One region of the Streptomyces sp. NPDC001927 genome, then DNA from elsewhere that is predicted to be linked to it. Evidence: riboswitches for the same ligand, from Rfam matches in the RefSeq annotation. Region 1 holds a riboswitch; each other region holds the start of a gene.

Region 1 (10,066 bases):
CGTGCGCATCGCGCTCGTACCCCACAGGGAGAGGCCGACCGAGGTCGGCCACTCGCCGTTGTCGGAGCGGTAGCGCTCCAGGAGCGAGTCGGCGAGCGCCTGGCCGGTCTCCCACGCGAGGCGGGAGGGGACGGCCTTGGGGTCGACCGAGTAGAAGTTCCGGCCGGTCGGAAGCACGTTGACCAGGCCCCGGAGGGGCGAGCCGGACGGGCCGGCGGGCACGAAGCCGCCGTTCAACGCGTGGACGGCGTGGGTGAGTTCGTCGGTCGTCGCCGCCAGGCGCGGGACGACCTGCTCGCACGCGAAGCGGAGGACCGCGGCTACATCGGGGCCGTAACCCTCGGCCACCGACGCGACCGCGTCCACCGACCAGTCCGCCGCCTCCATCGCCTCGACCAGCTCGCGCGCCGTCGCCTCCGCCTCGTCGGCGGTGGTCCGGGTCGCGGCCGACTCGTCCAGGCCGAGGGCCTCACGGAGACCCGGGAGGGCCTGCGTACCGCCCCAGATCTGCCGGGCGCGCAGGATCGACAGGACCAGGTTGACCCGCGCCTCGCCCACCGGCGCCCCGCCGAGCACGTGCAGACCGTCCCTGATCTGCGCGTCCTTGACCTCGCAGAGCCAGCCGTCGACGTGCAGCAGGAAGTCGTCGAAGCCGTCGTCCTCCGGGCGGTCCTCCATCCCCAGGTCGTGGTCGAGCTTCGCCGCCTGGATCAGCGTCCAGATCTGCGCCCGGATCGCGGGCAGCTTCGACGGGTCCATCGAGGAGATCTGCGCGTACTCGTCGAGCAGCTGCTCCAGGCGCGCGATGTCGCCGTACGAGTCGGCGCGGGCCATCGGCGGCACCAGGTGGTCCACGAGCGTGGCGTGCACGCGCCGCTTGGCCTGCGTGCCCTCGCCCGGGTCGTTGACCAGGAAGGGGTAGACGAGCGGGATGTCGCCCAGCGCCGCGTCCGGGCCGCACGCGGCCGACAGGCCCGCGTTCTTGCCCGGCAGCCACTCCAGGTTGCCGTGCTTGCCGAGGTGGACCATCGCGTCCGCCCCGAAGCCGCCGTCCTCGGCGCGCGCCGCGATCCAGCGGTAGGCGGCCAAGTAGTGGTGGGACGGCGGGAGATCGGGGTCGTGGTAGATCGCGATCGGGTTCTCGCCGAAGCCGCGCGGCGGCTGGATGAGGATCAGCAGGTTCCCGCGCCGCAGCGCGGCGAGGACGATGTCGCCCTCGGGGTTGCGGGACCGGTCGAGGAACATCTCGCCGGGCGCCGGGCCCCAGTGCTCCTCGACGCCCTCGCGCAGCTCCTGCGGCAGGGTCGCGTACCAGCGCTTGTAGTCGGCGGCCGGGATACGGACGGGGTTGCGGGCGAGCTGCTCCTCGGTGAGCCAGTCCTGGTCGTGGCCGCCGGCCTCGATCAGGGCGTAGATCAGCTCGTCGCCGTCGCCGGAGACCAGGCCCGGGATCTCGTCCTCGGCCCCGAAGTCGTACCCCTCGGCGATCAGCCGCCGCAGCAGGGCGACGGCGGAGGCGGGGGTGTCCAGGCCGACCGCGTTGCCGATCCGGGAGTGCTTCGTCGGGTACGCGGAGAGAACGAGCGCGAGCTTCTTCTCGGCGTTCGGGATGTGCCGCAGCCGGGCGTGACGCACGGCGATCCCGGCGACGCGGGCGGCGCGCTCGGTGTCGGCGACGTACGCCGGGAGCCCGTCCTCGTCGATCTCCTTGAAGGAGAACGGGACGGTGATCAGACGGCCGTCGAACTCGGGCACGGCGACCTGGCTGGCCGCGTCCAGCGGCGAGAGACCCTCGTCGTTCTCCTCCCAGGCCGCCCGCGAACCGGTCAGGCAGAGCGCCTGCAGGATCGGTACGTCGAGGGCGGCGAGCGCGCCCGCGTCCCAGGCGTCCTCGTCGCCGCCGGCCTGCGCCTCGGCGGGCTTGGTGCCACCGGCGGCGAGGACCGTGGTGACGATCGCGTCCGCGCGCTTCAGCGTCTCGATCAGCTCGGGCTCGGGGGCGCGCAGGGAGGCGACGTACAGCGGCAGGGCGCGGGCGCCGGCGTCCTCGATCGCCTCGCAGAGGGAGTCGACGAAGGCGGTGTTCCCGCTCATGTGGTGGGCGCGGTAGTACAGCACGGCGACGGTCGGGCCGTCGGTCGTCCGGGCCGTGCGCTCCAGCGGCCCCCAGGTCGGCGCGGCGGCCGGGGCCTCGAAGCCGTGGCCGGTCAGCAGCACGGTGTCGGAGAGGAACCGGGCGAGCTGCTCCAGGTTGGCCGGTCCGCCGTGCGCCAGGTAGGCGTGGGCCTCGGTGGCGACGCCGACGGGGACGGTGGAGGCCTCCATGAGCTGGGCGTCCGGGGCCTGTTCACCGGAGAGCACGACCAGCGGCTTTCCGGCGGCGCGCAGCGCGTCGAGGCCGTCCTCCCAGGCCCGCAGCCCGCCGAGGAGCCGGACGAGCACGAGGTCGGCGCCGTCGAGGAGACCGGGAAGGTCGTCCAGGGAGAGCCGGGAGGGGTTGGCGAACCGGTACGCGACCGGACCGCCGGCCGCGCGGGCGCTGAGCAGGTCGGTGTCGGAGTGCGACAGCAACAGAATTCGCATGCGTGCGCAGGCCTTCCTCGGGGTTGTCCGCGCCCCGGGTGGTCGTTTGGACGGCGGGAGTTCCTGACTCACCCGGCCCCTCACGGGACCTGGCTCACAGTGGCGGGACCGCGCCGGATTCTCACCGGGCTTCCTCCCCGGGGTCCTGGGACCCCATGCCGATCTGCATAGTAGATCGTGCCTCTTCGGGGCCGGGTCTGGGCCGCTGACGACGTGGGTATGCTCGCCGCCATGCCGCCCACCCCACCCACAACACCCAACCCGGGCGAACCGCCCATACGGGACCGTGGTGACGCCTGCCCCGGGGCGCTTCGGCTGCACGCCGCCGACGACGGGCGACTCGCCCGACTCCGGCTGCCAGCAGGAGTTTTGACGGTACGTCAGACACTCGTACTGGCCTCGGTGGCCGAGGAGCTCGGCGACGGGCGAGTCAGTGTCACCTCCCGAGGGAACGTGGAGCTGCGCGGGCTCGGTGAGGGGTGCGGGGGCGAGCTGGCCGAGCGGCTCTCGGAGGCCGGGCTGCTGCCCTCCCAGACCCATGAGCGGGTCCGGAACATAGTGGCCTCGCCGGCGGCCGGGCTCGACGGACTCGGCCACGGTGACGTGCAGTTGTGGGCCCGCGAGCTGGACGCGCTGCTGTGCGCGCGGCCCTGGACGGCGGCCCTGTCCGGCCGGTTCCTCTTCGTCCTGGACGACGGGCGCGGCGATGTGGTCGGGCTCGGCGGAGATGTGACGTTGATCGCAGGAGAGGGTTCGGTACGGGTACGGGTCGGCGACCAGCTCGTCCGCGTCCCCGCCGCCGACGCGCCCCGGGCCGCGCTCGCCGCAGCCGGCGCCTTCCTGGACGCCGCCCGGACCGCCGGGAACGGGGCCTGGCGGGTGCGGGAGCTGCCGGAGGGCCACGAACCGGAGCTGGCGGCCGCCCTCGCGGGGGCCGGGATCGAGGCGGAGCCCGTACCGGCGACCGAACCCCCACCCGCTGCCCCACCCACCCCCGGCCCCCTCGGCCCGCACGCCCTGCACGTCCTCGCGCCCCTCGGGCGGCTGAGCGCCGCCCAGCTGCGGGCGCTCGCCGCGAGCGGGGGCGCGGTGCGGCTCACCCCCTGGCGCGGGGCCGTCGTCACCGGCCTCGCCGACCAAGGCGCCGTCGCGCGCCGGCTGGGTGAGCTCGACGCGTACGGGCTCATCACCGACCCCCGCTCCCCCTGGGCCGGCGTCGGCGCCTGCACCGGGCTTCCCGGCTGCGCCAAGTCCCTCGCCGACGTGCGCGCGGACGCCGTCCCGGGCGACGTTCCCGGCCACCGAGGGCTCCCCGTCCACTTCTCCGGGTGCGAGCGGCGCTGTGGTCACCCGCAGGCCCCCGCGTGGGTCGACGTCGTCGCCACCGGCGAGGGCGCGTACCTCGTGGCCGGGCGCCCCACCCTCCGTACCGACCTCCCCGAAGCCGTCGCGGCGGCCCGCGTCCCCTCAGCAACCACGAGATGAGCGAGAGCACCAGGATGTTCGACTACGAGAAGGACGGCGCGGAGATCTACCGCCAGTCCTTTGCCACGATCCGCGCCGAGGCGGACCTCGGGGGGCTGCCCGCCGACGTCGCCCAGGTCGCCGTCCGCATGATCCACGCCTGCGGCATGACCGACCTCGTCCGCGACATCGCGCACTCCCCGCAGGTCGTCACCCGCGCCCGTGCCGCGCTGCGCGCCGGCGCGCCGATCCTGTGCGACGCCCAGATGGTCGCCAGCGGCGTCACCCGCAAGCGGCTGCCCGCCGACAACGAGGTCGTCTGCACGCTCTCCGACCCGTCCGTGCCCGCGCTCGCCGCCGAACTCGGCACCACCCGCAGCGCCGCCGCCCTCGAACTCTGGCGCGACCGCCTCGAAGGCTCCGTCGTCGCCATCGGCAACGCGCCCACCGCCCTCTTCCACCTCCTGGAGATGGTCGCCAAGGGCGCGGGGAAGCCCGCCGCCGTCCTCGGCATCCCGGTCGGGTTCATCGGCGCCGCCGAGTCCAAGGAGGCCCTGGCGGCCCAGACTCTCGGCCTCGACTACCTCGTCGTACGCGGCCGGCGCGGCGGCAGCGCCATGACCGCCGCCGCGATCAACGCCCTCGCCCACGAAGCGGAGATCCAGGCATGAGCGGGTCCACGACCGGCAAGCTGTACGGGGTCGGCCTCGGGCCCGGCGACCCGGAGCTGCTCACGCTCGCGGCCGTCAAGGCCATCGCGGGCGCCGACGTGATCGCGTACCACTCGGCCCGGCACGGCCGGTCCATCGCGCGCTCGATAGCGGCCGAGCACATCCGGGCCGACCAGATCGAGGAGCGGCTGATGTACCCGCTCACGGTCGAGACCACGGACCACCCCGGCGGCTACCGGGGCGCCCTCGACGACTTCTACGCGGAGGCCGCCGCCCGGCTCGCCGCCCACCTGGACGCCGGTCGCACGGTCGCCGTGCTCGCGGAGGGCGACCCGCTCTTCTACGGCTCGTACCAGCACATGCACAAGCGGCTCGCGGACCGCTACGACACCACCGTCATCCCCGGTGTCACCTCGGTCAGCGCGGCCGCCGCCCGGCTCGGGGAGCCGCTGTGCGAGGCGGAGGAGGTCCTGACGATCATCCCCGGCACCCTGCCCGAGGACGAGCTGACGGCCCGGCTCGCGGGCACCGACTCGGCGGTCGTGATGAAGCTCGGCCGGACGTTCCCGACCGTGCGGCGCGCCCTGGAGCGGGCGGGCCGGCTCGAGGACGCGCGGTACGTGGAGCGGGCGTTCATGGCGGGCGAGCGGACGGAGATCCTGGCGGACGTGGACCCGGAGACGGTCCCGTACTTCTCGGTGGCCGTGCTGCCCTCCCGTATCGACCAGGCCCCGCCGGTGCGCGAGCGGGGCGAGGTCGTCGTCGTCGGCACAGGACCCGCGGGCGCACCCTGGCTGACGCCCGAGTCGCGCGGCGCCCTCGTCAACGCCGACGACCTCGTCGGCTACACCACGTACCTCGACCGGGTCCCGGCCCTGCGCCCCGGGCAGCGCCGGCACGGCTCGGACAACAAGGTCGAGTCCGAGCGGGCCGAGTTCGCGCTCGACCTGGCGCGGCGCGGGCGGCGGGTCGCGGTCGTCTCGGGCGGCGACCCGGGTGTCTTCGCCATGGCGACGGCGGTCCTGGAGGTGGCGTCCGAGGATCGGTACGCGGATGTGCCGGTACGGGTCCTGCCGGGTGTGACGGCCGCGAACGCGGCGGCCGCCGCGGCGGGCGCCCCGCTCGGCCACGACTACGCGACCATCTCGCTCTCCGACCGGCTCAAGCCCTGGGAGGTCATCGCGGCCCGGCTGCGCGCGGCGGCCGAGGCGGACCTGGTCCTGGCGCTCTACAACCCGGGCTCCAAGTCCCGTACGCACCAGGTGGCGGCGGCCCGCGAGCTGCTGCTCGAACTGCGGTCGCCGGAGACGCCGGTGGTCGTGGCGCGGGACGTCGGCGGGCCCGAGCAGTCGGTGCGGGTGTTGACCCTGAAGACCCTGGAGCCGAGCGAGGTCGACATGCGCACGCTGCTGCTGATCGGCTCCTCGCAGACGCGCGCGGTCGACCGCGGCGACGGCCGCACGATCACGTGGACGCCCCGGCGCTACCCGGAGGCGTGACGGGGACAGCGCCGCGCGGGCCGATCCCCCGCGCCCAGGCGGCCGCCTCCGCCACGGAGGCGGCCGTTTCCACGCCCTCCGGGACGGGCGGGCGGCGGACGACGATCACCGGGATGCCGGCTTCGCGGGCGGCCTGGAGTTTGGGGGCGGTGGCGGTGGCGCCGCTGTCCTTGGTGACGAGGACGTCGATACGGTGCCGGGCGATCAGGGCCCGCTCGCCTTCTAGGGTGAACGGGCCCCGGTCCAGGAGGACTTCGGTGTGGGCGGGCATCGGGGGTTCGGGGGCGTCGACCGAGCGGACGAGGAACCACTGCGGGCAGTCGGCGAAGGCGGCGAGGCCCATGCGCCCGGTCGTCAGGAAGACCCTTTCCCCGAGGCCGTCCAGGGCGCGGGCCGCCTCCGGCAGGGAGCCGACCGGGTGCCAGTCGTCGCCGGACTCCGGGACCCAGCCGGGGCGGCGGAGGGCCAGCAGGGGAACATGGGCGGTGGCGGCCGCCCGGGCCGCGTTGAAGCTGATCCGCTCGGCGAAAGGATGGGTGGCGTCGATGACCGCGTCCACGGCGTGCGCGCGCACCCACTCCACGAGCCCCTCGGCGCCGCCGAACCCGCCGATCCGGACCTCCCCGGCCGGCAGCCGGGGCGCGGCGACGCGTCCGGCGAGCGAGCTGGTGACCCGTACCGTGCCGCCGTCCGTGCCGTGCAGGCGCTCGGCGAGGGCGCGGGCCTCGCTGGTCCCGCCGAGAATGAGTACGTGCACGGGAACCACGGGAGTCCCTTCGTGAGTGCGGGCGGCGGGCGGGACGCCCAACTCAAGCACACCGGTCTGCGGCCCGGCTGGACGACCGGTGCCTGCGCGACGGCGGCGACGACGGCCGCGTACACGGCGCTGCTGACCGGCGACTTCCCCGACCCGGTGACGATCACGCTGCCGAAGGGCCAGCGGCCCGCGTTCGCGCTCGCGGCGGAGGAGCTGTCCGGCGGCGCGGCGATGGCGGCGGTCGTGAAGGACGCGGGCGACGACCCGGACGTCACGCACGGCGCGCTGATCCGCTCGACGGTACGGCTCCTCCCGGCCGGCTCCGGCGTCGTCTTCAAGGCCGGTCCCGGCGTCGGTACGGTCACCCTGCCGGGCCTGCCCCTGGAGGTCGGCGAGCCCGCGATCAACCCGGTCCCGCGCCAGATGATGCGCGACCACGTGGCGGAGGTGGCGGCCGCGCACGGGGGCGGCGGCGACGTGGAGATCACGGTCTCCGTGGACCACGGCGAGGAGATCGCCCGCTCCACGTGGAACCCGCGGATCGGGATCCTGGGCGGCCTGTCGATCCTGGGCACGACGGGCGTGGTCGTCCCGTACTCCTGCTCGGCGTGGATCGACTCGATCCGCCGGGGCGTGGACGTGGCGCGCGCGGCGGGCCTGACGCACGTGGCGGGGTGCACCGGCTCCACCTCGGAGAAGACGGTGGCGACGCTCTACGACCTCCCGGAGATCGCCCTGCTCGACATGGGCGACTTCGCAGGCGCGGTCCTGAAGTACATCCGCCGCCACCCGGTCGACCGCCTCACGATCTGCGGCGGCTTCGCCAAGCTCTCCAAGCTGGCCGCGGGCCACCTGGACCTCCACTCCGCCCGCTCCCAGGTCGACAAGTCCTTCCTCGCCGACCTGGCCCGCACGGGCGGCGCGTCCGACGCCCTGGCCGAGGAGATCGCCGCCGCCAACACCGGCCTCGCGGCCCTCCGCCTCTGCGAAGCCGCCGGCGTCCCCCTGGGCGACCTGGTGGCCACCCGCTCCCGCGACGAGGCCCTCGCGGTCCTCCGCGGCGCCCCGGTCACGGTCGACATCGTCTGCATCGACCGTGCGGGCACCGTCGTGGGCCGCTCGGCGCCGGCGGGACCGATCCGCGGCTGACATGCGGCCCCATCCGCTCGAACCTAGGCTTGCCAGGACAGAAGGACAGAAGGGTAGAAACCCTGCTGAACCCTACTGAAAGGGAGTCCCATGTCGAAGCGTGGCAACAAGAGGCGGGCGCGCAAGAAGAAGAAGGCCAACCACGGCAAGCGGCCCAACACCTGAACCGCCCGCCGAATCGACGCCCCACGGAGGCCGGGTCCCGTCACGGACCCGGCCTCCGCAGGTTCAGCAGGTGTGGCGGTCGCGGGACGGGTCGTAGAGGTGGCTGTCGCGGAACTGGGAGGCCGCGAGGGTGCGGCCGACCAGGATCACCGCCGTCTTCGTGATCCCCGCCGCCTTCGTCTGCTCCGCGATGTCCGCCAGGGTGCCCCGCAGCACGACCTCGTCCGGGCGGCTGGCCATCGCCACGACCGCGGCCGGGCAGTCCGTGCCGTAGTGCGGCTCCAGTTCGGCGACGACCCGGTCGACGTAGCGGGCCGCCAGGTGGAGGACGAGCAGGGCGCCGCTGCGGCCGAGGGTCGCCAGGTCCTCGCCCTCCGGCATCGGGGTCGCCTGCTGGGCGATCCGGGTGAGGATCACCGTCTGGCCGACCGTCGGGACCGTCAGCTCGCGCTTGAGCGCGGCCGCGGCCGCCGCGAAGGCCGGGACGCCCGGCACGACCTCGTACGGGATGTCGAGCGCGTCGAGCCGCCGCATCTGCTCCGCCACCGCGCTGAAGACGGACGGGTCGCCCGAGTGCAGCCGCGCCACGTCCTGGCCCGCCTCGTGGGCGCGGACGAACTCCGCCTCGATCCGGTCCAGGTCCAGGTCCGCCGTGTCCACCAGGCGCGCGTCCGGCGGGCACTCGGCGAGCAGCTCGCGCGGCACCAGGGAGCCCGCGTACAGGCACACCCCGCAGGACGCCAGCGTGCGGGCGCCCCGCAGCGTGATCAGGTCGGCCGCACCCGGGCCCGCGCCGATGAAGTAGACGGTCATGCTCCAGCTCCTGCTTTCGTTACGGACCACTGCGTGACCGGCATCGCCTGCCGCCAGCCGGTGAAACCGCCCACCGGGACGGCCTGCGCGACGGCCAGCCTGACCAGCTCCCCGCCGTGCTCGCCGTACCACCGCGCGAGCAGCGCCTCGGACTCCAGCGTCACGGTGTTCGCGACCAGCCTCCCGCCCGCCGGCAGCGCCGCCCAGCAGGCGTCGAGCAGGCCGGGGGCCGTCAGGCCGCCGCCGATGAAGATCGCGTCCGGGGTCGGGAGGTCGGCGAGACCCCCCGGTGCCGCCGCCGTGACGACACCGAGCGCCGGGACGCCGAGCGCGGCGGCGTTGCGCGCGATCCGCTCCGCCCGCACCGGGTCCTTCTCCACCGCCACCGCCCGGCAGGAACGGTCCGTACGCATCCACTCGATGCCGATCGAGCCCGAGCCGCCGCCGATGTCCCAGAGCAGCTCCCCGGGCGCGGGCGCGAGCGCGGCGAGCGTCGCCGCGCGGACGTACCGCTTGGTGAGCTGGCCGTCGTGCTCGTACGCCTCGTCCGGCAGACCGGGTACGGCGCCGAGTCGCAGCGCCCCGGGGGAACGGACGAGGTCGAGGGCGATCACGTTCAGGGGGTCCACCGGGCCCGCCTGCGGCCAGGTCTCGGCCGTGGCCTCGACCGTCCGCTCGCGGTCCGCGCCCAGCTGCTCCAGGACCCGCATCCGGGTCCCCCCGAAGCCCTTCTCCCGCAGCAGCCCCGCGACCTCGGCCGGAGTCGAGCCGTCCGCGCTGAGCACGAGGAGCCTGCGGCCGTCGTGCAGGGCGGCGGAGAGCCCGGCGAGGGGCCGGCCCACCAGCGAGACGGTCTCCACGGCCTCCCCGGCCCAGCCCAGGCGGGCGCAGGCGTACGAGACGGAGGAGGGGTGCGGCAGGACGTGCAGGCGCTCGGCGCCCACCGTCTCGGCGAGCGTGCGCCC
Region 2 (10,066 bases), on a different contig from region 1:
CTAGTCATGCGCGCGGAGAATGGCCATACGGCCAGTCTAACGGGCGCATGCAACTGCTTTTCGGCCACTGTCCCGGGCCCACCCACCGCCACCCCTTTCCCCTCTTACCGCCCATGCCCGACAAAAGGGGCGAGCCCTATCGGATTCGCCGATACTCGGGCGCAAGGCGGCGGTCTCTGCCGCGGTACGACGGCAGAGGGTGTGGCCCATGCAGTTCGACGACGACGCCAACCTGGACACCTCGGAGGTCAAGGACGTCCGCGGCAGCCGCATCCCCGGCGGCAAGGCGACCGTGGGCGGCGGCATCGTCGGGTTCATCGCGCTGATCCTGGGGCTGCTCTTCGGGGTGGGCCCCGAGCAGCTGGGGCTCTCCGCGGGCGATCCCGAACCGGTCGCGACCTCGTCCTCGCTGGCCCAGGTCGAGCAGACCTGCCGGACCGGCGCCGACGCGAACGCCCGCGAGGACTGCCGGATCGTGGCGGTCGTCAACAGCGTGCAGGACTTCTGGCGGGCGGAGTACCAGCGGCGCGGCGGACGGTACGGGGACGCGCGCACGGTCATGTTCGCCAACCGGGTCGGCACGGCCTGCGGCTCGGCCACCTCGGCGGTCGGGCCGTTCTACTGCCCCGGCGACCGCCAGGTCTATCTGGACCTGGGCTTCTTCGACGAGCTGCGGACCAAGTTCGGGTCGAGCGGCGGCCCCTTCGCCCAGGCCTACGTGGTCGCGCACGAGTACGGCCACCACATCCAGAACATGATGGGCACCCTGGCCCGCGCCCAGGACGGGCGGACGGGCGCGAACTCCAACGCCGTCAAGGTCGAGCTGCAGGCCGACTGCTACGCGGGCGTCTGGGCGCGGCACGCGACGACCACGCCCGACGAGAAGACCGGCCGGCCGCTGCTGACCCGGCTCACGGACGAGGACATCCGGGACGGCCTGGACGCGGCCGCGGCGGTGGGCGACGACCGGATCCAGGAGAAGTTCCAGGGCCGGGTGACGCCGGAGAACTGGACGCACGGCTCGGCGGCGCAGCGCCAGCAGTGGTTCTACACCGGGTACCGGACCGGGGACATGGCGCAGTGCAACACCTTCCGCTGAGCCGCCCCGATGTCAGTGCCGGTGTCAGCGCCGGATGCCAGACTGAGACCCAGGTCACATTCCGCCACGAGAAGGAGTGATCGGGATGGCTGAGGCACCCCATATCTGTCCGACCCTGACCTACCACGACGCGCACACCGCGATCAGACAGCTGACGGAGGCGTTCGGCTTCACCCGCACCGCGGTGTACGAGGGCGAGGACGGCAAGGTCATGCACGCCGAGCTGTCCTTCGGCAACGGGATGGTGATGCTCGGCAGCAAGGGCACGGGGACCGAGTTCGACAAGCTGGTCGAGGGCTCCGGGCCCAGCGGGGTGTACGTCCACGTGGACGACGTGGACGAGCACCACGCGCGGGCGGTGGAGCACGGCGTCGAGATCGTGATGCCGCCGACGGACCAGGAGTACGGCTCGCGGGACTACATCGCCCGCGACGGCGAGGGGAACGTCTGGAGCTTCGGCACCTACCTGCCGGGGGCCACCGGCTGAGGAGGGGCGCGGGGGCCGGGACGCGGGGCTCCGGCGGAGAGCCCGGGCGCGGGGGCCCGGGCCGCCGACCGTCAGGCTCCCCCGGTGTGCACCTGGAAGGCCGCCCGGCGGACCGCCTTGGCGAGGGCGGGGTCGGGGTGGGCCGCGGCCAGGGCGACCAGGACCTGGACCGTACGGGGATGGCCGAGGGCGCGGACCTCGTCGAGGAGCGCCGGGACCGTGCCCTGGACCGCCGACTCCAGGTGCCGTACCAGGAGCGTGCTCTCGCCGTGGTCGGCGACGGCCGCGGCGGTGTCCACCCAGAGCCAGGTGGCCTCCTCGCGGGTGAGCACCTCGGGGGCGTCGTCGGGGTCGGCCCCCTCGTACTCGGCGAGCCACAGCAGGGCGTACGGCCGCAGCGAGACCTCCTCGGCCGCGGCGCGGACCTCCGCCTCGGCGGGGGCTCCGACGACCCGGAGCGCCTCGAAGGCGAGGCCGCGCAGCAGGGCGTCCTCGCCGCGGGCGACGGCGATCAGCTCGGCGACCGCGCCGGCGAGGGTGCGGGCGGCGAGCCAGGCGCGGTACTCGTCGCGGGCGGGGCCGGGGGTGAGGCCGGCGCAGCCGCGGAGCATGTCCTCGGCGGACTGCTCGATGTTGCCGGCCGGGCTCTGGGCGGCGACGCAGATCTGCTCCAGCTTGACCCAGACCGCCCAGTTGCCGAGCGGGGTGAGGGTCGCCTGGCGGCCCTCGGGCCCGTCGCCGAGGGTCAGGGCGCCGACGGCGGCGAGCCCTTCCAGGGCCCAGTCGAGCAGCGCGGCGAACCGGTCGGGCCCGGCGGCGGACGCGTCGGTGGCGGCCGTCGTGTCGGGGGCGCCCTCGACGGGGACCTCGCAGCGCTCCTCGCGCAGTTCGTCGACGCGCTGCCCGAGCAGGTCGAGCAGGGCCGGGACCACCACGGGTCCGGCGGAGAGCTGGAGGAGGGAGAGCACCTGGGGGACGGCCTCGACGACCTCGGCGACGGCGCCGGGGGCGACGTCCTCCGGGGCCGGGTGGACCAGGGACCAGGCGTCGAAGAGGGCGACCCAGCCGCGCAGGACGGCGGAGTCGTCGCGGTCCCAAGCGTGCAGCCGCCAGCCGGGGCGGGCGGTGTCGCCGTGGAGTTCCACGAGTCCGGCGAGCCGGGCGCGGTCCCAGCCGGCCCGGATCTGGCCGGGCGTCAGGTCCAGCGCGGCGGCGGCCCGTTCCTGGTCGGGGAAGGCCTGCGGGCGGGGCTCGGCGGCGGTCCCGGGCTCGGCGTCGAGGGCCGCCCAGCGGGCGATCCGTACGGCGTCGGCGAGGACGGTCCGGGCCTGGCGGGCCAGTTCCGCGCGGGGCGGAGTGCCCTCCGGCGGGCGCGGGGCCGGGCGGGTGCGCCGGGTCGTCACGGCCCGTCGGGCGGTGGCGAGTGCCCGCGGACGGACAAGTCGGAGTCTGGAGTTGCGCGCCAAATGCTCATCGGGCTTTCGAGACGTCACGGAGGCAGTCTTCCCGTTGACGGCCCGAAAGCCCAATCGGAATCGAAAGAGGCCGTCGCGGAGCCCCGGCCGAGGCACCACCGCGGCCCGGCGCGGGGCAAGCGGAAGGCTCGCGGGAGGACTCGCGTGAGGGCTACAGGAGGGGCGTGAGGAAGCGGCGCAGGGCCTCTTCGTAGCGGATCGGGTCGGCGTTCCACATCGCGGCGTGCGGGGCGTTCCTGACGGTGTGGAGGGTGACCAGCTCCGGTCGGCGGGAGGCCAGTTCGAGGGAGGGCTCCCAGGGGGCGATCGTGTCGTCGGGGCCGTGCAGGACGAGCGTCGGTACGCGCAGGGCGGCCGGGTCGGCGAGCTCCGGGAGCCGGTCGCCGTGCGGCCAGCCCCGGCCGATCGCGGCGCGCACGGCGAGCGGGAGCAGCGGTCCCGGGACGCCCCGGGCGGCGGCGAGGTTGCGCAGGGTCGCTTCCCGGTCGAGGACCGGGGAGTCCAGGACGAGGCCGCGGATGACGTCCCGCACGCCGGATTCGGCGGCGGCGTGCAGGGCCATCGTGGCGCCGGTCCCCCAGCCGTGCAGGACGACGTGCTCGGCGCCCCGGCGGACGGCGTAGCGGACGGCCGCGTCGACGTCGCGCCACTCGGAGTCGCCGAGGTGGCCGAGGCCGTCCGGGGACTGCGGCGCACCCTCGTCGCCCCGGTAGGAGAGGCAGAGGACGGGGATCTGCCGGCGGGAGAGGAAGGGGACGAGGTTCAGGGGGTGGCGGCGGGTGGTGCCGATGCCGTGCAGGGCGATGACCCAGGTGGAGCGCGGCCCGGGGACGAGCCAGGCGGGCAGGGAGCCGAGTTCGCCGGGGATCTCGACGTCCTCCTGGGCCACGCCGAGGGCGGTCTCCGGGGTGCCGCTGTGCAGCTCGGGCGTGAGCCGGACCCGGGCGCCGGGGCCCAGGTCGCCGTGCTCGACGCGTTCCAGGCGCCGTACGACGGTGTCGGCGGTGTGCGGCACGCGGTCGAGGACCGGGCCGACGACCGCGTGGACGCCGGGGCCCTCGATCCCGTACGTACCGGGGCGCAGGGAGGCGAGGCTGCGGGTCAGGGTGACCTGGCCGGGGCCCGTGGCGTGCACGGTGAGCCGGGGGTCGCCGGGCAGGGGCCGTCCGGACGTCGCCTTCAGGGCGATGTCACCGGCGTACCGGCCGGCCGCGAGCGCGGCCGCACCGGCACCGAGCAGAGTGGTGACGGCCGCTGCCGTCGCTGTAGCGGGGCGCACGGTCCCAGTGTCGACAGGTCGGGCCGGGGCTGCCACCGGACGAACCCGCCCGTGTCCGTCCACGGTCGTCGCCGGTCGCCGCCCCTCGCCGCCCCCTCGTCGTTCCCCGGGAGAGTGACATGGGTCTCCTTCCGGGGTCCCCCGGTGGGCTGACGGGCCGCGCGGCGTACGTCTCGGCGCGTCCACGGACTGACACGGGCGAGCCGGGACGAAGCGGACGCCGCCCCTCGCGTCCCGTGACGGCCGGGATTACCCGGGGTCCGGGGTGCCCACATCGTGGACAGAGCGTTCACGGGAAGCCCTCGCGCGGGTCAAGCGGAATGCCCAGACCCCGATTTGGGACACCGCACCGCCCGGCTCAGTTCATCTTCCGTTCACTCAGGTTGCCTACGTTCGTCCAGCCACTGACGTCAAACGATTGCCTGGGTAAATGGAACACATCACGCTGCTGCTCGCGATTGTGGTCGTGACAGCTCTCGTGTTCGATTTCACGAACGGTTTCCACGACACCGCCAACGCGATGGCGACGACCATCTCGACCGGTGCACTCAAGCCCAAGACCGCGGTGGCGATGTCCGCCGTGCTCAACCTGGTCGGCGCGTTCCTGTCCGTCGAGGTCGCCAAGACGATCTCCGGCGGGATCATCAACGAACAGGGCATTCGTACCGAAGTGATCTTCGCGGCGCTCGTCGGCGCCATCCTCTGGAATCTGCTGACCTGGCTCCTGGGTCTGCCGTCCAGCTCCTCCCACGCCCTCTTCGGCGGACTCATCGGCGCGGCCGTGATGTCGGCCGGCTGGTCGGCCGTCAACGGCTCGACCGTGGTCAGCAAGGTCCTGATCCCCGCGATCGCCGCGCCGCTCGTCGCCGGCCTCGCCGCGATGGCGGCCACCAAGCTGACGTACAAGATCGGCGCCAAGAAGGAGACCAAGGCCAAGGCCAAGGGCTACCGCGCCGGTCAGATCGCGTCCGCCGGTCTCGTCTCGCTCGCGCACGGCACCAACGACGCGCAGAAGACCATGGGTGTCATCACCCTCGCCCTGGTCACCGGCGGCGTCCTCGCCCCCGGCTCCAACCCTCCGATGTGGGTCATCGTCTCCGCCGGTGTCGCGATCGCGCTCGGCACCTACCTCGGCGGCTGGCGCATCATCCGCACCATGGGCAAGGGCCTCACGGACCTCCAGCCGCAGCAGGGCTTCGCCGCCCAGACCAGCGCCGCCACGGTCATCCTGGCCTCGTCGCACCTGGGCTTCTCGCTCTCCACCACCCAGTCCTGCTCCGGCGCCGTGATGGGCGCGGGCCTCGGCCGCAAGGGCGGTGTCGTCCGCTGGTCGACCGCGACCCGGATGTTCGTCGCCTGGGGTCTGACCCTGCCCGCCGCGGGCCTGGTCGGCGCCGGCGCGGAGTTCCTCACCAAGCAGGGCAGCTGGGGCGTCGCCGTCGTCGCGGTCCTCCTGATCGCCGGTTCGGCCGTCATCTGGGCGCTCTCCCGCCGCAAGCCGGTCGACCACCACAACGTCACCGCCGACGAGATCGACGGCGAGCCCGCGGGCGTCGTGACCACCGCCATCGCGGCCGTCACCCCGCCGGCCCCGGCCGGTTCGTTCGCCACCGCCGCGGACGACGACCTCAAGACCACCATCCCCTCGCCGGCCCCCACGGACCCGGCAGCCCCCGCCGCCTCGGCCGCGGTGTAAGGAACGGACACCATGAAGATCGACTGGGCAGCTCTCGGCTCCGTCTTCGGAGTCAGCCTCGTGGCGACCGTCGCCCTCGTGGGCCTCTTCACCCTCGGCATCGTCGGCCTCTCCAAGCAGGAGGAAGCCGCGGCTCAGGGAGGCTCCGCGGCCATGGCGCGCACCGGCGCGTACGCCTGCTTCGCGCTCTGCGCAGCGGCCGTCGCGTACGGCATCTATCTGATCGTCGCCTGACGACGATCCCGCGCCGCCGACCGGGCGGGTCGCACCTTCGGGTGCGGCCCGCCCGGTCGTCGTTCACGGAGGTCCGCGCCGGGCTCCCCGTGGGTTCCGTGTGGTGCTGCGCACAGTGTCCCGCCGCAGGTCAAGCGTGAGTTGACGGGTGTTCGCACACGTGGTGGACTTCCGGGGCCATTACGGCGGCAATCAGAGGAAGCCCGGTGCGAATCCGGCGCGGTCCCGCCACTGTGACCGGGGAGTCGCTCCCCGGGAGCCAGGAACTCTCGCCGCCGGTCACGTCGAGCCAGGGCGCGGACCCTGAGTGAGGACACAGCGCCATGCCCGGCCGCAGTGCTGCCCCAGGTGTATTCGCTTACGGCGCGGCCGCCGGCCTTGCCGCCGATCTGATCCTCGGCGACCCCCGCCGCGGCCACCCGGTCGCCGCGTTCGGCCGCGCCGCCGGCGCCGTCGAGAAGCTGCTCTGGCGCGACCACCGCGGGTGGGGCGCGCTGCACACCGCCGTCTGCGTGACGGGCGCCGCGGGCGCCGCCGCGCTGGCCGCCCGTACCGTACGTGACCACCCCCGCGCCTCCGCCGCGCTGACCGCCGCCGCCGTGTGGGCCGTCGTCGGCGGGACGACGCTGGGCCGGGAGGCCCGCGCGATCGGCGGCGCCCTCGCTGCCGGCGACCTGGACGTGGCCCGGGAACGGCTCCCCCATCTCTGCGGGCGCGATCCGCACTCCCTGGACGGTCCGGCGATGGCCCGCGCGGTCGTGGAGTCCGTCGCCGAGAACACCTCCGACGCCGTCGTGGGCGCCCTGGTCTGGGGCGCGGTCGCGGGCGTACCGGGCCTGGTCGCCTTCCGGGCCGTGAACACCCTGGACGCCATGGTCGGCCACCGGTCGGCGCGGTACCGGCGCTTCGGCTGGGCCTCGGCCCGGCTCGACGACGTGGCCGGCTGGCCGGGCGCCCGGCTGACGGCCGCGCTCGCGACGGTGGCCGGGGGCGATGCGCGGGGGGCGGTACGCGCCTGGAAGGCGGACGCGGCGAAGCACCCGAGCCCCAACGCGGGCCCGGTGGAGGCCTCGTTCGCGGGGGCGCTCGGGGTACGGCTCGGCGGGACGCTGTCGTACGGCGGCCGGGTGGAGCACCGGCCCGTACTGAACGGGGAGGGACGGGCCGTGGAGGTCGCGGACATCGAACGGGCGGTCCGGCTCTCGCGCCGGGTCACCGGGCTCACGCTCGCGGCCTGCGTGGGCGGACGGATCGTGGCGGGCGCGCTGAAGGCGCGTGCGGCGAAGCGGAGGGCGGCATGAGAGGCGGGGGGCTGCTGGTCGCGGGGACCACGTCCGACGCGGGCAAGAGCGTCGTCACGGCGGGCATCTGCCGCTGGCTGGTCCGGCAGGGCGTGAAGGTCGCCCCGTTCAAGGGGCAGAACATGTCCCTGAACTCCTTCGTGACCCGGGAGGGCGCGGAGATCGGCCGGGCGCAGGCCATGCAGGCGCAGGCGGCCCGGGTCGAGCCGACCGCACTGATGAACCCGGTCCTGCTGAAGCCCGGCAGCGACCGTTCCAGCCAGGTCGTCCTGATGGGCAGGCCGGTGGGCGAGTTGAGCGCGCGCGGCTACCACGGAGGGCGGCAGAAGGAGCTCTTCGAGCCGGTGATGGCGTGCCTGGAGGAGCTGCGGGGCACGTATGACGCCGTGATCTGCGAGGGGGCGGGCAGTCCGGCCGAGATCAATCTGCGCCGGACCGACATCGTGAACATGGGCATCGCGCGGGCCGCGCGGCTGCCGGTGCTCGTGGTCGGGGACATCGACCGGGGCGGGGTGTTCGCCCAGTTCTTCGGCACGACGGCGCTGCTCGCGCCCGAGGACCAGGAGCTGATCGCGGGCTACCTCGTGAACAAGTTCCGCGGCGACGTGACCCTGCTCGAGCCGGGGCTCGACATGCTGCTCGGGCTGACCGGGCGGCGGACGTACGGCGTGCTGCCGTACGCGCACGGGCTCGGCATCGACGAGGAGGACGGCCTTCGGGTCTCCCTGCGGGGCGCGGTCCGCGAGTCGGTCGTCGCGCCGCCGGTCGGCGCGGACGTGCTGCGGGTCGCGGTGTGCGCGGTGCCGCTGATGTCGAACTTCACGGACGTGGACGCGCTGGCGGCCGAACCGGGCGTCGTCGTGCGGTTCGTGGACCGGGCCGAGGAGCTGGTCGACGCGGACCTGGTGGTCGTGCCGGGCACCCGGGGCACGGTGAAGGCCCTGGCGTGGCTGCGCGAACGCGGGCTCGCGGACGCCCTGGCCCGGCGCGCGGCGGAGGGCCGGCCGGTGCTCGGCATCTGCGGCGGCTTCCAGGCGCTCGGGGAGCGGATCGAGGACGAGGTCGAGTCGAAGGCGGGCACGGTCGACGGGCTCGGGTTGCTGCCGGTACGGGTCCGGTTCGCGGCCGAGAAGACGCTCGCGCGGCCGGTCGGCGAGGCGCTCGGTGAGCGGGTGGAGGGGTACGAGATCCACCACGGGGTCGCGGAGGTGCTTGGCGGGGAGCCGTTCCTGGACGGGTGCCGGGTCGGCGCGGTCTGGGGCACCCACTGGCACGGCTCGCTGGAGAGCGACGGGTTCCGCCGGGCGTTCCTGCGGGAGGTCGCGGCGGCGGCCGGGCGGCGCTTCGTACCGGCCCCGGACACGTCGTTCGGGACGCTCCGTGAGGAGCAGCTGGACCGGCTCGGGGACCTGATCGAGGAACACGCGGACACGGACGCGCTGCTGCGCCTGATCGAGCACGGGGCGCCCGCGGGGCTGCCGTTCGTGCCGCCGGGGGCGCCGTGAGTGGGGGCCGGCCGGTGCGAGGCCGGGCGCGGCCCGGTGGGACTGCGCCCGGCCTCCGGCCGGGCTTGGGCTCCCACCCGCACCACCCGTGCGGCTTTGACAGACACCTGCGGGTGGCCCTGGTGGGCGGTGACTCGCCGTCGGCGGCCACCGGCCCGCTGAGAATTCAGACCCATCCACGAACCGAACTCGAAGAGAGGACCACCCGATGAGCACCCGGTATCCGTTCACCGCCGTCGTCGGTATGGACGACCTGCGCCTCGCGCTGCTGCTCAACGCGGTGAGTCCGGCGGTGGGTGGGGTCCTCGTGCGGGGCGAGAAGGGGACCGCCAAGTCGACCGCCGTGCGGGCGCTCGCGGACCTGCTGCCCGAGGTGCCCGTCGTCGCGGGTTGCCGGTTCAGCTGCGACCCGGGCTCGCCCGACCCCGGCTGCCCGGACGGGCCGCACGAGACCGCCCCGGCCGCCGCGCGGGCCGCGCGGATGGTCGAGCTGCCCGTCGGCGCGTCCGAGGACCGGCTCGTCGGTGCGCTCGACATCGAGCGGGCCCTCGCCGAAGGCGTGAAGGCCTTCGAGCCCGGCCTGCTGGCCGACGCGCACCGGGGGATCCTCTACGTCGACGAGGTCAACCTCCTCCACGACCACCTGATCGACCTGCTCCTCGACGCCGCCGCGATGGGCTCCTCGTACGTCGAGCGCGAAGGCGTCTCCGTACGGCACGCGGCCCGCTTCCTGCTCGTCGGCACGATGAACCCCGAAGAGGGCGAGCTGCGGCCGCAGTTGCTGGACCGGTTCGGCCTCACGGTCGAGGTAGCGGCCTCCCGCGAGCCCGAGCAGCGGGTCGAGGTCGTCCGGCGGCGGCTGGCCTTCGACGACGACCCGGCCGCGTTCGCCGCGCGCTGGGCGGGCGAGGAGACCGCGCTGCGCGAGCGGATCGTCGCGGCCCGCGAGCTGCTGCCCCGCGTGGCGCTCGGGGACGCGGCCCTGCTCCA
Region 3 (10,066 bases), on a different contig from region 1:
GCTGCGAGGCGGGGGAAGCATTCAGGATGAACAAGTGCACTCCCACATCGTCGTGACACCTGCGCGCGCCGTTCACGCCCCTCTTGCAACGCAGGGGAGAAGGCAGGGGCACACGGGGCTGAGGCTCCGACGCCTCACACGCTCCTTGCTCGTCGGTCTCGGCTGCCTAATCAACTACGGTGCGCTGCTCGCCGACCGCAAGGGCATCCGCGACGGACTCCGCCCGGACAACCAGTACCGGTTCGGCTGGGAAGTCCGTCCCCTTCCGCTCGACGACCTCACCGCCCTCATCTTCTCCCCCGCCCCCGTCACAGATGGCACCGCGTTCCATCGCGCCGTCGTGCACGTGGACCAACCCGCCGACGGATTCGTCGAACTGCCCGGCTGGACCAAGGGAATGGTCTGGCTCAACGGCTGCGCCCTGGGGCCGGTATTGGGAGCGGGATCCGCAGAAGACCCTGTACGCGCCGCGGCCCCTGTGGCAGGCGGGAGCCAACACCCTCATCGTCCTCGCACTCCACACCCCTGGCAGCACCATCGAGATCGGCGACACCCCGGACCTCGGCACACCCGCAGAAGCCCCCAGCCCCGTCTGGTAGGTAGCCGGCGCCGGGCCAGCCCGTCAACGACGCGACTCCCTTCGCCGCTGGCCTGCGCCATGCGGACGACAGGGGCGGCCCACCATACGCCCGGGCCAACCGCCACCCAGAACCCGACCCGCGCTCGACGCCGGCCGCGTCAACAGGCGTGCCCTGAAATGGGGTTACTCGCCACGCTCGGCCCCGAGACGAGCCGCACCCAGGCGAGAAGCAGAGGTCTAGACCGGCCAGAGACCCAGCGAGCCGGTCGGGGATCACGAACGGAGCCGGAGCCGGAGCCGGATCGAGGCGACACTGACGGCGCCGTGGCAGCTCCGTGCTCTACATGGCGCACCGCTCACGTCCCGGGACGTGAGCAGGTCAGGGACGCGCGCCGCGCTGACGGAGACGATGCCCGGGGGATGCCGTGGCCGGAGAAGCCGCCGGCCTTGCGGCGGGAGAGCCGGCCGCCCCCTCCCCGCTGGATGTGTGCGCGGCGGGGAGAGGGCGGTCATGCGCGGGTGAACCGCAAGGATGGGATCCGCAGGCCCGGCCCTTGGTACAGCGGGCGGCTGCGCCGTCAGTGACCGCGGGCGATCCAGTCGTCCAGGTGCGGGCTCTCCGCGCCGATGGTGGTGGATTCACCGTGACCGGTGCGTACGACGACGGCCGGCGGGAGGGTGAGCAGCTTGTGCCGGATGGAGTCGATGATGGTCGGGAAGTGGGAGAAGGATCGTCCGGTGGCGCCTGGCCCGCCTTGGAAGAGGGTGTCGCCGGTGAAGACGGTGTTCAGCGCCGGGGCGTACAGGCAGACCGAGCCGGGGGTGTGACCGGGCGTGTGCAGGACCTGGAGGGCGACTCCGGCGATCTCCAGCATCTGACCGTCGTCGAGGTGGTCGTCGGGAAGCCGGTCCGGGTGGGTCTGCTGCCACAGCGGCAGGTCGTCGCGGTGCAACAGGATCGGCGCGGCGGTGGCGTCGGCCAGGGTCGGGGCGTTGTCGACATGGTCGTTGTGCGCGTGGGTGGAGATGATCGCACGCAGCGTACGTCCGCCGAGTGCGGCCTCGATGGCGTCGGCGTCGTGGGCGGCGTCGATGACGATGGCCTCGGTGTCGTCGCCGACGATCCAGACGTTGTTGTCGACCTTCCACTCACCACCGTCGAGGGCGAAGGTGCCGGAGGTGACGAGTCGGTCGATGCGGGTCCCCATCAGAAGACCACCACCGAGCGCAGGACGTCGCCCTCGTGCATCCGGTTGAACGCCTGCTCGATGTCGCCGAGGCCGATGGTCTCGCTGACGAAGGACGCGAGGTCGAGGCGGCCCTGCTGGTGCAGGTCGATGAGCATCGGGAAGTCACGGGAAGGGAGGCAGTCGCCGTACCAGGAGGACTTCAGCGCGCCGCCGCGGCCGAAGACGTCCAGGAGCGGAAGGTCCAGCTTCATGTCCGGGGTGGGAACACCGACCAGAACGACCGTGCCGGCCAGATCGCGGGCGTAGAACGCCTGCTGATACGTCTCGGGGCGGCCGACCGCCTCGATGACGACATCGGCACCATGGCCGCCGGTGAGGGCGCGAATCGCCTCGACGGGATCCGTGGAGCGGGAGTTGACGGTGTGAGTGGCGCCCATCGTCTTGGCCATCTCCAGCTTGCGGTCCTCGATGTCCACCGCGATGATCTTCGCCGCGCCCGCCAGCCGAGCCCCTGCGATCGCCGCGTCCCCGACGCCACCGCAGCCGATGACCGCGACGGAGTCGCCTCGGCCGACCTGGCCGGTGTTGATGGCGGCGCCGATACCCGCCATCACACCGCAGCCGAGAAGACCGGCGACGGCCGGGGAGACCCCGGCGTCGACCTTGGTGCACTGGCCCGCGGCCACAAGGGTCTTCTCGGCGAAGGCACCGATACCCAGAGCCGGAGCGAGCTCGGTGCCGTCCAGCAGGGTCATCTTCCGCTTGGCGTTGTGCGTGTCGAAGCAGTACCAGGGGCGCCCGCGCAGACAGGCGCGGCACTGGCCGCACACCGCACGCCAGTTGAGAATCACGAAGTCCCCAGCGGCGATGTCGGTGACGCCCTCACCGATGGACTCCACGACGCCCGCGGCTTCGTGGCCGAGCAGGAACGGGAAGTCGTCGTTGATGCCGCCCTGCTTGTAGTGGAGATCGGTGTGGCACACCCCGCACGCCTGGATCTTCACCACCGCCTCGCCGGGGCCGGGGTCCGGAACGATGATCGTCTCCACCCTGACAGGCTCGTTCTTGCCCGGTGCGATCACTGCTTGAACTTGCTGGGACACCCTGTCCACCTTGCCGTTGTCGTGAATGGGGCCTGCGCGCCAAAGCCGTGTCGCAGGCAGCGACTCCGACCGCGCAGGACTGCGCCCGATCCGCAGCGAGACCATCCTCGCTGCTGATCGGGCTGCCCGTCACGGCGACATGGGCTCCGCCGGCCTGAACCACCGCGGGACCGGGCACCCTGGCCGACCTTCGTCGGCGGCCTTCGCGGGTAGCAGCTCAGCTCATCGCCTCGACCGGATGTGCGGTGCCAGCAGTTCGATCGCTTCCTCCCAGCGGAAGCCACCGCCTCCTGCCTCTGGGCGGTGCGGGTCGTAGCTACCGATCGAGACCCCCATCTCACGAAGTTCGGAGATGCTTCGCCGGTACGCCGGGTGCTCCGCCAGGGCGGAGTTCGCGTACGGCAGGACAGCGGTGGGGATGCCCATTCCGTACGCCTCGCACAGGAGGGCCAGCGCGAGGTTGTCGGCGAAGCCCGCGGCCCACTTGTTGACCGTGTTGAAGGTCGCGGGGGCGGCCACGATGGCGTCCGCCGGCGGCAGGGGCCGATCGTCACCCGGCGCCCTCCAGGCAGAACGGATCCCGAAGCCGGTCTGCGTCTCGATCGCAGGGACGTCGAGGAAGGGCAGGGCATGTGGAGTGGCGATGACGCCGACGTCCCAGTTTCGCTCCTGTGCCACCGTGATCAGCTTGCCGACCTCGTCGGCGATCCCGGCGGCACAGACGACGACGTACAGGAACGGCTTGCGCTGCGGATCCGTCACGCGAGTCCCCTTGAGCGCCAGTAGTCCGCGAGCATCTCCGCCGGCCAGCTCGGTTCGCGTACGTCGCCCCTCGGTCCCATCTCCTGGAAGTCCGGGTGCAGACGGATGATCGCCTGCCCTCCCCAGTGGTCGTCCGTGGGCTCGACCCGCCCCCCGACCACGGTCCCGATCGACGTGATCTCCAACGATTGCGTCATGCGCTCCCCTTCATGCCTCGCCCTAACCGGTCCAATCTATGCGTGGGCCAGAGGACAGCGCACCAGTCGACCACCATCACGCTGGCGCCGCGGACGCGGGGGCGGAATGCGCCGGCCTGGACGAATGGCCGGTCAACAGCGCAACCTGGCCCGCTGCCTCTTCCTCCACCCCGTCGCCCGTCAGCTCTTCCCCGACTGGGGCCGTCAGATCACCGCATGCGTCGCCCGCCTGTGCTCCGTCGCCGGCACCACCCCCGACACCCCAGACGCCTCCGACTTGACCAACCTCGTCGGCGAACTCCTCCTGAGGAGCCCCGACTTCGCGGGACTATGGGAACGCTACGAAGTCACCGGCCGTAAGCCCGCGCACAAGACCTTCAGCACCCACAGGTCGGAACGGTCACCCTCACCGCGCAGTCATCGCACGTGGAGGGCACAGTGATGGAGTCACAGGCGCGAGGCTGGCCGGGTCCACAGTCCCGTCTACGCTCCGTCCGACGCGCAATACTGCGCGGTCCCGTGATTCCTCGAAGCCCGCAATCAGCGTGGCACCGGAACCACCCGCATCCAACCGATGACGCACCGGTGCGTACCCACGACCTCGGGTCGATAATTGCGCCATGATGCGCATTCGCAAAGCTCATTCGCACCACACGAACCTGACGCTTCACCAGCAAAGTCAGCGTGGAGTCAGCATCAGTACCGCCCGGAACCGCCCTTCAGCGCCCCGCACCGCCGAGATCAACAACTCGCCTCACATGACCTGACCTGCAAGAACCCTGCTCAGTGGCTCGCCTGCTCATCTCACCAGGAGGTAACCCATGAGGATGCTGATCAACGTCCCGGAGACCGTCGTCGTCGATGCCCTGCGCGGAATGGCCGCCGCGCATCCTGAGCTCCGTGTCGATGTGGAGAACCGGGTCGTGCTGCGGCGGGACGCGCCCGTCGACGGGAAGGTGGGGCTGGTTTCCGGGGGTGGGTCCGGGCATGAGCCGTTGCATGGGGGGTTTGTGGGGCCCGGGATGTTGGCGGCCGCGTGTCCTGGGGAGGTGTTCACCTCGCCCGTGCCCGATCAGATGGTGCGGGCCGCCGCCGCGGTCGACAGTGGGGCCGGGGTGTTGTTCGTCGTCAAGAACTACACCGGTGACGTCCTCAACTTCGAGATGGCCGCCGAGCTCGCCGAGGACGAGGGCATCCAGATCGCGAAGGTGCTCGTCGACGACGACGTGGCCGTGACCGACAGTCTGTACACCGCCGGGCGGCGCGGCACCGGGGCGACGCTCTTCGTGGAGAAGATCGCCGGGGCCGCCGCCGAGGAGGGGGCGCCTCTGGAGCGGGTCGAGGCGATCGCGCGGCGGGTGAACGAGCGGTCCCGGAGTTTCGGCGTGGCCTTGAGTGCCTGCACTACTCCCGCGAAGGGCAGTCCTACCTTTGAACTGCCCGAGGGTGAGCTGGAGTTGGGCATCGGGATTCATGGCGAGCCCGGGCGGGAGCGGCGCGCGATGATGACCTCGCGCGAGATCGCCGACTTCGCTGTCGACGCCGTGCTGGAGGACCTGCGGCCGTCCGGTCCCGTCCTCGCCCTGGTGAACGGGATGGGGGCCACGCCGCTGCTCGAACTGTACGGGTTCAACGCCGAGGTGCAGCGCGTCCTTGCCGAGCGCGGGGTGCCCGTCGCCCGTACGCTCGTCGGCAACTACGTGACCTCGCTCGACATGGCGGGCTGCTCCGTGACCCTCTGCGAGGCCGACGAGGAGCTGCTGCGGCTCTGGGACGCGCCCGTTCAGACGGCCGCCCTGCGGTGGGGTCGGTGAGGGTGGAAATGGACTCGCTCGAACAGTTCGATGCCGAATTCTTCCGGCGGTGGCTGGGCGCCGCCGCTGCCGCCGTCCACCGGGAGGCCGACCGGCTCACCGAGCTCGACTCGGCGATCGGCGACGCCGACCACGGTGCCAATCTGAAGCGGGGTTTCGCCGCCGTCACGGAGGTGCTGGACAAGGAGCCGCCCGCCACGCCGGGGGCCGTACTCGTCCTCGCCGGGCGGCAGTTGATCTCCACCGTCGGCGGGGCGTCCGGGCCGCTGTACGGGACACTCCTGCGCCGTACCGGCAAGGCGCTCGGCGACGCCGGCACGGTGACGCGGCAGGACCTTGCGGCGGCGCTGGCCACCGGGGTCGCCGCCGTCGGTCAGCTCGGCGGGGCCCAGGTCGGCGACAAGACGATGCTGGACGCGCTCGTGCCCGCCGCCGAGGCGCTCGGCACCTCCTTCGCCGCCGCCCGGGACGCGGCCGAGGCCGGCGCCCTCGCGACCGTACCCCTGCGGGCGCGCAAGGGCCGGGCCAGCTATCTGGGCGAGCGGTCGGTCGGGCATCAGGACCCCGGGGCGACGTCGTCGGCGCTGCTGATCGCCGCGCTCGCGGAGGTGGCCGCCGCATGACCGGTCAGGTGGGCATCGTGCTCGTCTCGCACAGCGCGGCCGTGGCCGACTCCGTCGCCGCCCTGGCCCGGGGGCTCGCAGGCGGCGGGGCGACCGCGCCGGTCGCCGCCGCCGGAGGCACCCCCGACGGGGGCCTCGGCACCAGCTCCGAGCGGATCGTCGAGGCGGCGAAGGCGGTCGACGGGGGCGCCGGCGTGGCCCTCCTCGTCGACCTCGGCAGCGCCGTCCTGACCGTCAAGGCGCTCCTCGCCGAGGGGGACGAGCTGCCGGAGGGAGCGCGTCTCGTCGACGCGCCCTTCGTCGAAGGTGCCGTCGCCGCGCTCGTCACCGCGAGCGCGGGCGGGGACCTGGACGCGGTGACGGCCGCGGCGGCTGAGGCGTACACGTACCGGAAGGAGTGAGCGAGGGGAACGAGGGGGTGAGGGGGCGCGCGGAGATCTGTCGCACACCGTCCCGGGGCGTACCCGTGTTGTGATGTACCTGGTCAACCCACTAATGTCACAGCGCCTTGGTGTACGGGAAACCGGTGCGGTACCGGTGCGGCCCTCGCCACTGTGATCGGGAAGTCCGGCTCCATCCCTCCGGGGAAGCCACTGGACCACCGCGGGAGACCGCGGCGGTGTGGGAAGGCGGAGCCGCGGCGGCATGACCCGTCAGCCAGGAGACCGGCCAAGGTGCGTTGTCCATCCACGAGGTGCTGGAGAGGGTCTCCCAACCATGCATATAGCCGAGGGGTATCTACCCCCGTTGCACGCGGCCGCCTGGGGCGTCGCGTCCGCCCCCTTCGTCGTCCACGGCGTCCGCGCGCTGACCCGTGAGGTCAAGGCCAACCCCGAGTCCACTCTGCTGCTCGGCGCGTCCGGCGCGTTCACGTTCGTCCTGTCCGCGCTCAAGATCCCGTCGGTCACGGGCAGTTGCTCGCACCCGACCGGTACGGGCCTGGGCGCCATCCTGTTCCGTCCGCCGGTGATGGCGGTCCTGGGCACGATCACCCTGTTGTTCCAGGCGCTGCTGCTCGCGCACGGCGGGCTCACCACGCTCGGCGCCAACGTGTTCTCGATGGCGATCGTCGGGCCGTGGGCCGGATTCGGTACGTACTGGCTGCTGCGCCGGTTCGACGTGCCGCTCATGGTGAGCGTGTTCTTCGGAGCGTTCGTCGCGGACCTGTCGACGTACTGCGTGACCAGCGTCCAGCTCGCGCTGGCCTTCCCCGACCCGGGCAGCGGTGTGGTCGGGGCGCTGGCCAAGTTCGGTTCCATCTTCGCGGTCACGCAGCTGCCGCTCGCCGTCAGCGAGGGTCTGCTCACGGTCCTCGTGATGCGGCTGCTCACGCAGTCCAGCAAGGCGGACCTGACCCGGCTCGGGGTCCTGCTCCCGTCCCGGAAGAAGAACGAGAACGCGGAGGCGAGCGTCTGATGAGCCGGAACGCGAAGATCAACTCCCTGCTCCTGCTCGTCGTCGCGGCCCTTGCGGTGCTCCCGCTGGTCCTGGGCCTCGGCGACCACAAGGAGGAGCCGTTCGCGGGCGCGGACGCCGAGGCGGAGGCGGCGATCACGGAGATCGCTCCCGACTACGAGCCGTGGTTCAGCCCGCTGTACGAGCCGGCCTCCGGCGAGATCGAGTCGGCGCTGTTCGCCCTGCAGGCCGCGCTCGGCGCCGGTGTGCTGGCGTACTACTTCGGCGTGCACCGGGGCCGTAAGCAGGGCGAGGCCCGCGCCGAGGCGAAGGCGCTGCGGTCGGGGGCGGCGTCCGGCGCGGCAGCGTCCGGCTCGGCAGTGTCCGGCGACGCGTAACCGCCGCCGGTGCTGCCGATCGACGCGGCGGCGCACAGCAGTCGCTGGCGCCGCCGTCACCCGTGCGAGAAAGCCGTCCTCGGCTTCGGCCTGACACTGTGCGCGGTCTGTCTGCCGCCGTGGCCGGGTGCCGTCCTGGTCGCGGCGGCCACCCTCGCCGTCCTCCTCGGTCCCGCGGGGGTGCCGGGGCGTCAGCTGTGGCGCGCGTTCCGCATCCCGCTGGGCTTCTGTGTGACGGGGGCGATCCCGCTCCTGTTCGAGGTGGGCGGGGCGCGGGGGCTCGTCGTGTTCGCGCAGGACGGGCCGGTCCGCGCCGGTGAGCTGCTGCTGCGGACCTCGTCGGCGTCCCTGGGCGTCCTGCTGTTCGCCTTCACGACGCCCGTCTCGGACCTGCTGCCCCGGCTTGTACGGGCCGGGGTGCCGGCGCCCGTGGTGGACGTGGCGCTCGTGATGTACCGGATCAGCTTTCTCCTTTTGGATTCCCTATCCAAGATCCGACAGGCGCAGGCGGCCCGCCTCGGGCTGACGACCCGGGCGGCGACCTGGCGTTCGCTCGCCGGGCTCGGCGCGACGGCGTTCGTCCGCGCCTTCGACCGGGCGCAGCGGCTGCAGACCGGGCTCGCCGGGCGAGGCTACGACGGGACGCTGCGCGTCCTGGTGCCCGAGGCCGCGGTCTCGGGCCGCTTCCTCGCCTCGACGGCCGGCCTGCTCACCGGGCTCGTCGCCCTCACTCTCGTACTGGAAAGGTCCCTGCCGTGAGCCCCGCACCCCCTGTCGTGGAACTGGTGAAGGCCACGTTCGCCTACGAGGACGGCCCGGTCGTCCTCGACAGCGTCGACTTCGCCGTGCCGGAGGGCCGGGCGCTCGCGCTGCTCGGCCGCAACGGCGGCGGCAAGACGACGCTGCTGCGGCTGCTGAGCGGCGGCCTGCGCTGCGGCGGCGGGTCGCTCCGGCTCGACGGTACGGAGGTGTCGTACGACCGGAAGGGGCTGACGCGGCTGCGGACGACCGTGCAGCTGGTGGTCCAGGACCCGGACGACCAGCTCTTCGCGGCCTCGGTCGGGCAGGACGTGTCGTTCGGGCCGATGAACCTGGGGCTGCCGGAGGAGGAGGTACGGCTCCGGGTGCGCGAGGCCCTGGAGGCGCTGGACATCGTCGCCCTTGAGGACCGGCCGACGCATCTGCTCTCGTACGGGCAGCGGAAGCGGGCGGCGATCGCGGGCGCCGTGGCGATGCGCCCCCGGGTCCTCATCATGGACGAGCCGACCGCCGGGCTCGATCCGCACGGGCAGGAGCGGCTCCTGGAGGTGCTCGGCCGGCTGCGCGACGCCGGTACGACGCTGGTGATGGCGACCCACGACGTCGACCTGGCGCTGCGCTGGGCCGACGAGGCCGCGGTCCTCACCCCGGAGGGCCTGCGGACGGGCCCCATCGAGACGCTGCTCGCCGACGACGCGCTCCTGGACGCGGCCCGCCTGCGCCGCCCGTGGGGCATGGCGGTCACCCGCCTCCTCCGCGCCCACGGCCTGCTCGCCCCGGACGCGCCCGGTCCGCGCACGGCGGAGGAGCTCGCGGTGTGGGCGGGGACGGCAGTGACCGAGTAGCGCGGATACCGGCCGGTACGCGGATGCCGAGGAGAGCGGATACCGAGTGGAGCGGATACCGAGGAGAGCTCCGAATGCCTCGGTCATCGCGCAGGGTGGTTACCGAGTAGTAGCGCAGATCACGTGGCCAGCCTTCTGCAACTAGTTGCATAACAGGGTCGGGGTCGCCTACAACAAGGGTGACCACCCTGCGCGAGGAGGCGCCCCCATGAACGCGACCCCGACCCCGAACCCGTACCCGCATCTGCTGAGCCCGCTCGACCTCGGGTTCACCACCCTGCCCAACCGGGTGCTCATGGGTTCCATGCACGTCGGTCTCGAAGAGACCGAGAACGGGTTCGCGCGCATGGCCGCCTTCTACGCCGAGCGCGCCCGCGGCGGCGTCGGGCTCATCGTGACC

Evidence for each region. A riboswitch is a leader RNA that binds a small molecule or an ion and turns the genes downstream of it on or off. The one in region 1 is predicted to bind cobalamin.
Region 2: linked by a shared signal. The riboswitch ahead of ACWCO8_RS32650 (cobalamin biosynthesis protein) and the one ahead of cobN (cobaltochelatase subunit CobN) in region 1 are both predicted to bind cobalamin.
Region 3: linked by a shared signal. The riboswitch ahead of ACWCO8_RS36230 (energy-coupling factor ABC transporter permease) and the one ahead of cobN (cobaltochelatase subunit CobN) in region 1 are both predicted to bind cobalamin.

What each region holds. Positions count from the first base shown of each region.
Region 1 covers NZ_JBSFEN010000004.1:288,466-298,531, forward strand. The annotation lists gene cobN (cobaltochelatase subunit CobN) at 1-2,583, opposite strand, end outside; cobalamin riboswitch at 2,623-2,757, opposite strand; gene ACWCO8_RS11895 (cobalamin biosynthesis protein CobG) at 2,803-4,068, shown strand; gene ACWCO8_RS11900 (precorrin-8X methylmutase) at 4,083-4,718, shown strand; gene ACWCO8_RS11905 (precorrin-2 C(20)-methyltransferase) at 4,715-6,217, shown strand; gene ACWCO8_RS11910 (cobalt-precorrin-6A reductase) at 6,183-6,974, opposite strand; gene ACWCO8_RS11915 (cobalt-precorrin-5B (C(1))-methyltransferase) at 6,996-8,123, shown strand; gene ACWCO8_RS11920 (50S ribosomal protein bL37) at 8,214-8,288, shown strand; gene cobM (precorrin-4 C(11)-methyltransferase) at 8,352-9,101, opposite strand; gene cbiE (precorrin-6y C5,15-methyltransferase (decarboxylating) subunit CbiE) at 9,098-10,066, opposite strand, start outside.
Region 2 covers NZ_JBSFEN010000014.1:57,065-67,130, forward strand. The annotation lists gene ypfJ (KPN_02809 family neutral zinc metallopeptidase) at 209-1,099, shown strand; gene ACWCO8_RS32625 (VOC family protein) at 1,185-1,586, shown strand; gene ACWCO8_RS32630 (hypothetical protein) at 1,658-3,079, opposite strand; gene ACWCO8_RS32635 (alpha/beta hydrolase) at 3,213-4,340, opposite strand; gene ACWCO8_RS32640 (inorganic phosphate transporter) at 4,771-6,036, shown strand; gene ACWCO8_RS32645 (hypothetical protein) at 6,049-6,270, shown strand; cobalamin riboswitch at 6,418-6,558, shown strand; gene ACWCO8_RS32650 (cobalamin biosynthesis protein) at 6,594-7,571, shown strand; gene ACWCO8_RS32655 (cobyric acid synthase) at 7,568-9,076, shown strand; gene ACWCO8_RS32660 (putative cobaltochelatase) at 9,285-10,066, shown strand, end outside.
Region 3 covers NZ_JBSFEN010000018.1:57,509-67,574, forward strand. The annotation lists gene ACWCO8_RS36185 (hypothetical protein) at 347-1,165, shown strand; gene ACWCO8_RS36190 (MBL fold metallo-hydrolase) at 1,159-1,788, opposite strand; gene ACWCO8_RS36195 (S-(hydroxymethyl)mycothiol dehydrogenase) at 1,788-2,873, opposite strand; gene ACWCO8_RS36200 (flavoprotein) at 3,096-3,635, opposite strand; gene ACWCO8_RS36205 (hypothetical protein) at 3,632-3,832, opposite strand; partial or broken gene ACWCO8_RS36210 (MmyB family transcriptional regulator) at 3,943-4,270, shown strand; gene dhaK (dihydroxyacetone kinase subunit DhaK) at 4,654-5,646, shown strand; gene dhaL (dihydroxyacetone kinase subunit DhaL) at 5,655-6,269, shown strand; gene ACWCO8_RS36225 (PTS-dependent dihydroxyacetone kinase phosphotransferase subunit DhaM) at 6,266-6,670, shown strand; cobalamin riboswitch at 6,762-6,957, shown strand; gene ACWCO8_RS36230 (energy-coupling factor ABC transporter permease) at 6,987-7,685, shown strand; gene ACWCO8_RS36235 (energy-coupling factor ABC transporter substrate-binding protein) at 7,685-8,062, shown strand; gene cbiQ (cobalt ECF transporter T component CbiQ) at 8,072-8,821, shown strand; gene ACWCO8_RS36245 (ATP-binding cassette domain-containing protein) at 8,818-9,666, shown strand; gene ACWCO8_RS36250 (oxidoreductase) at 9,875-10,066, shown strand, end outside.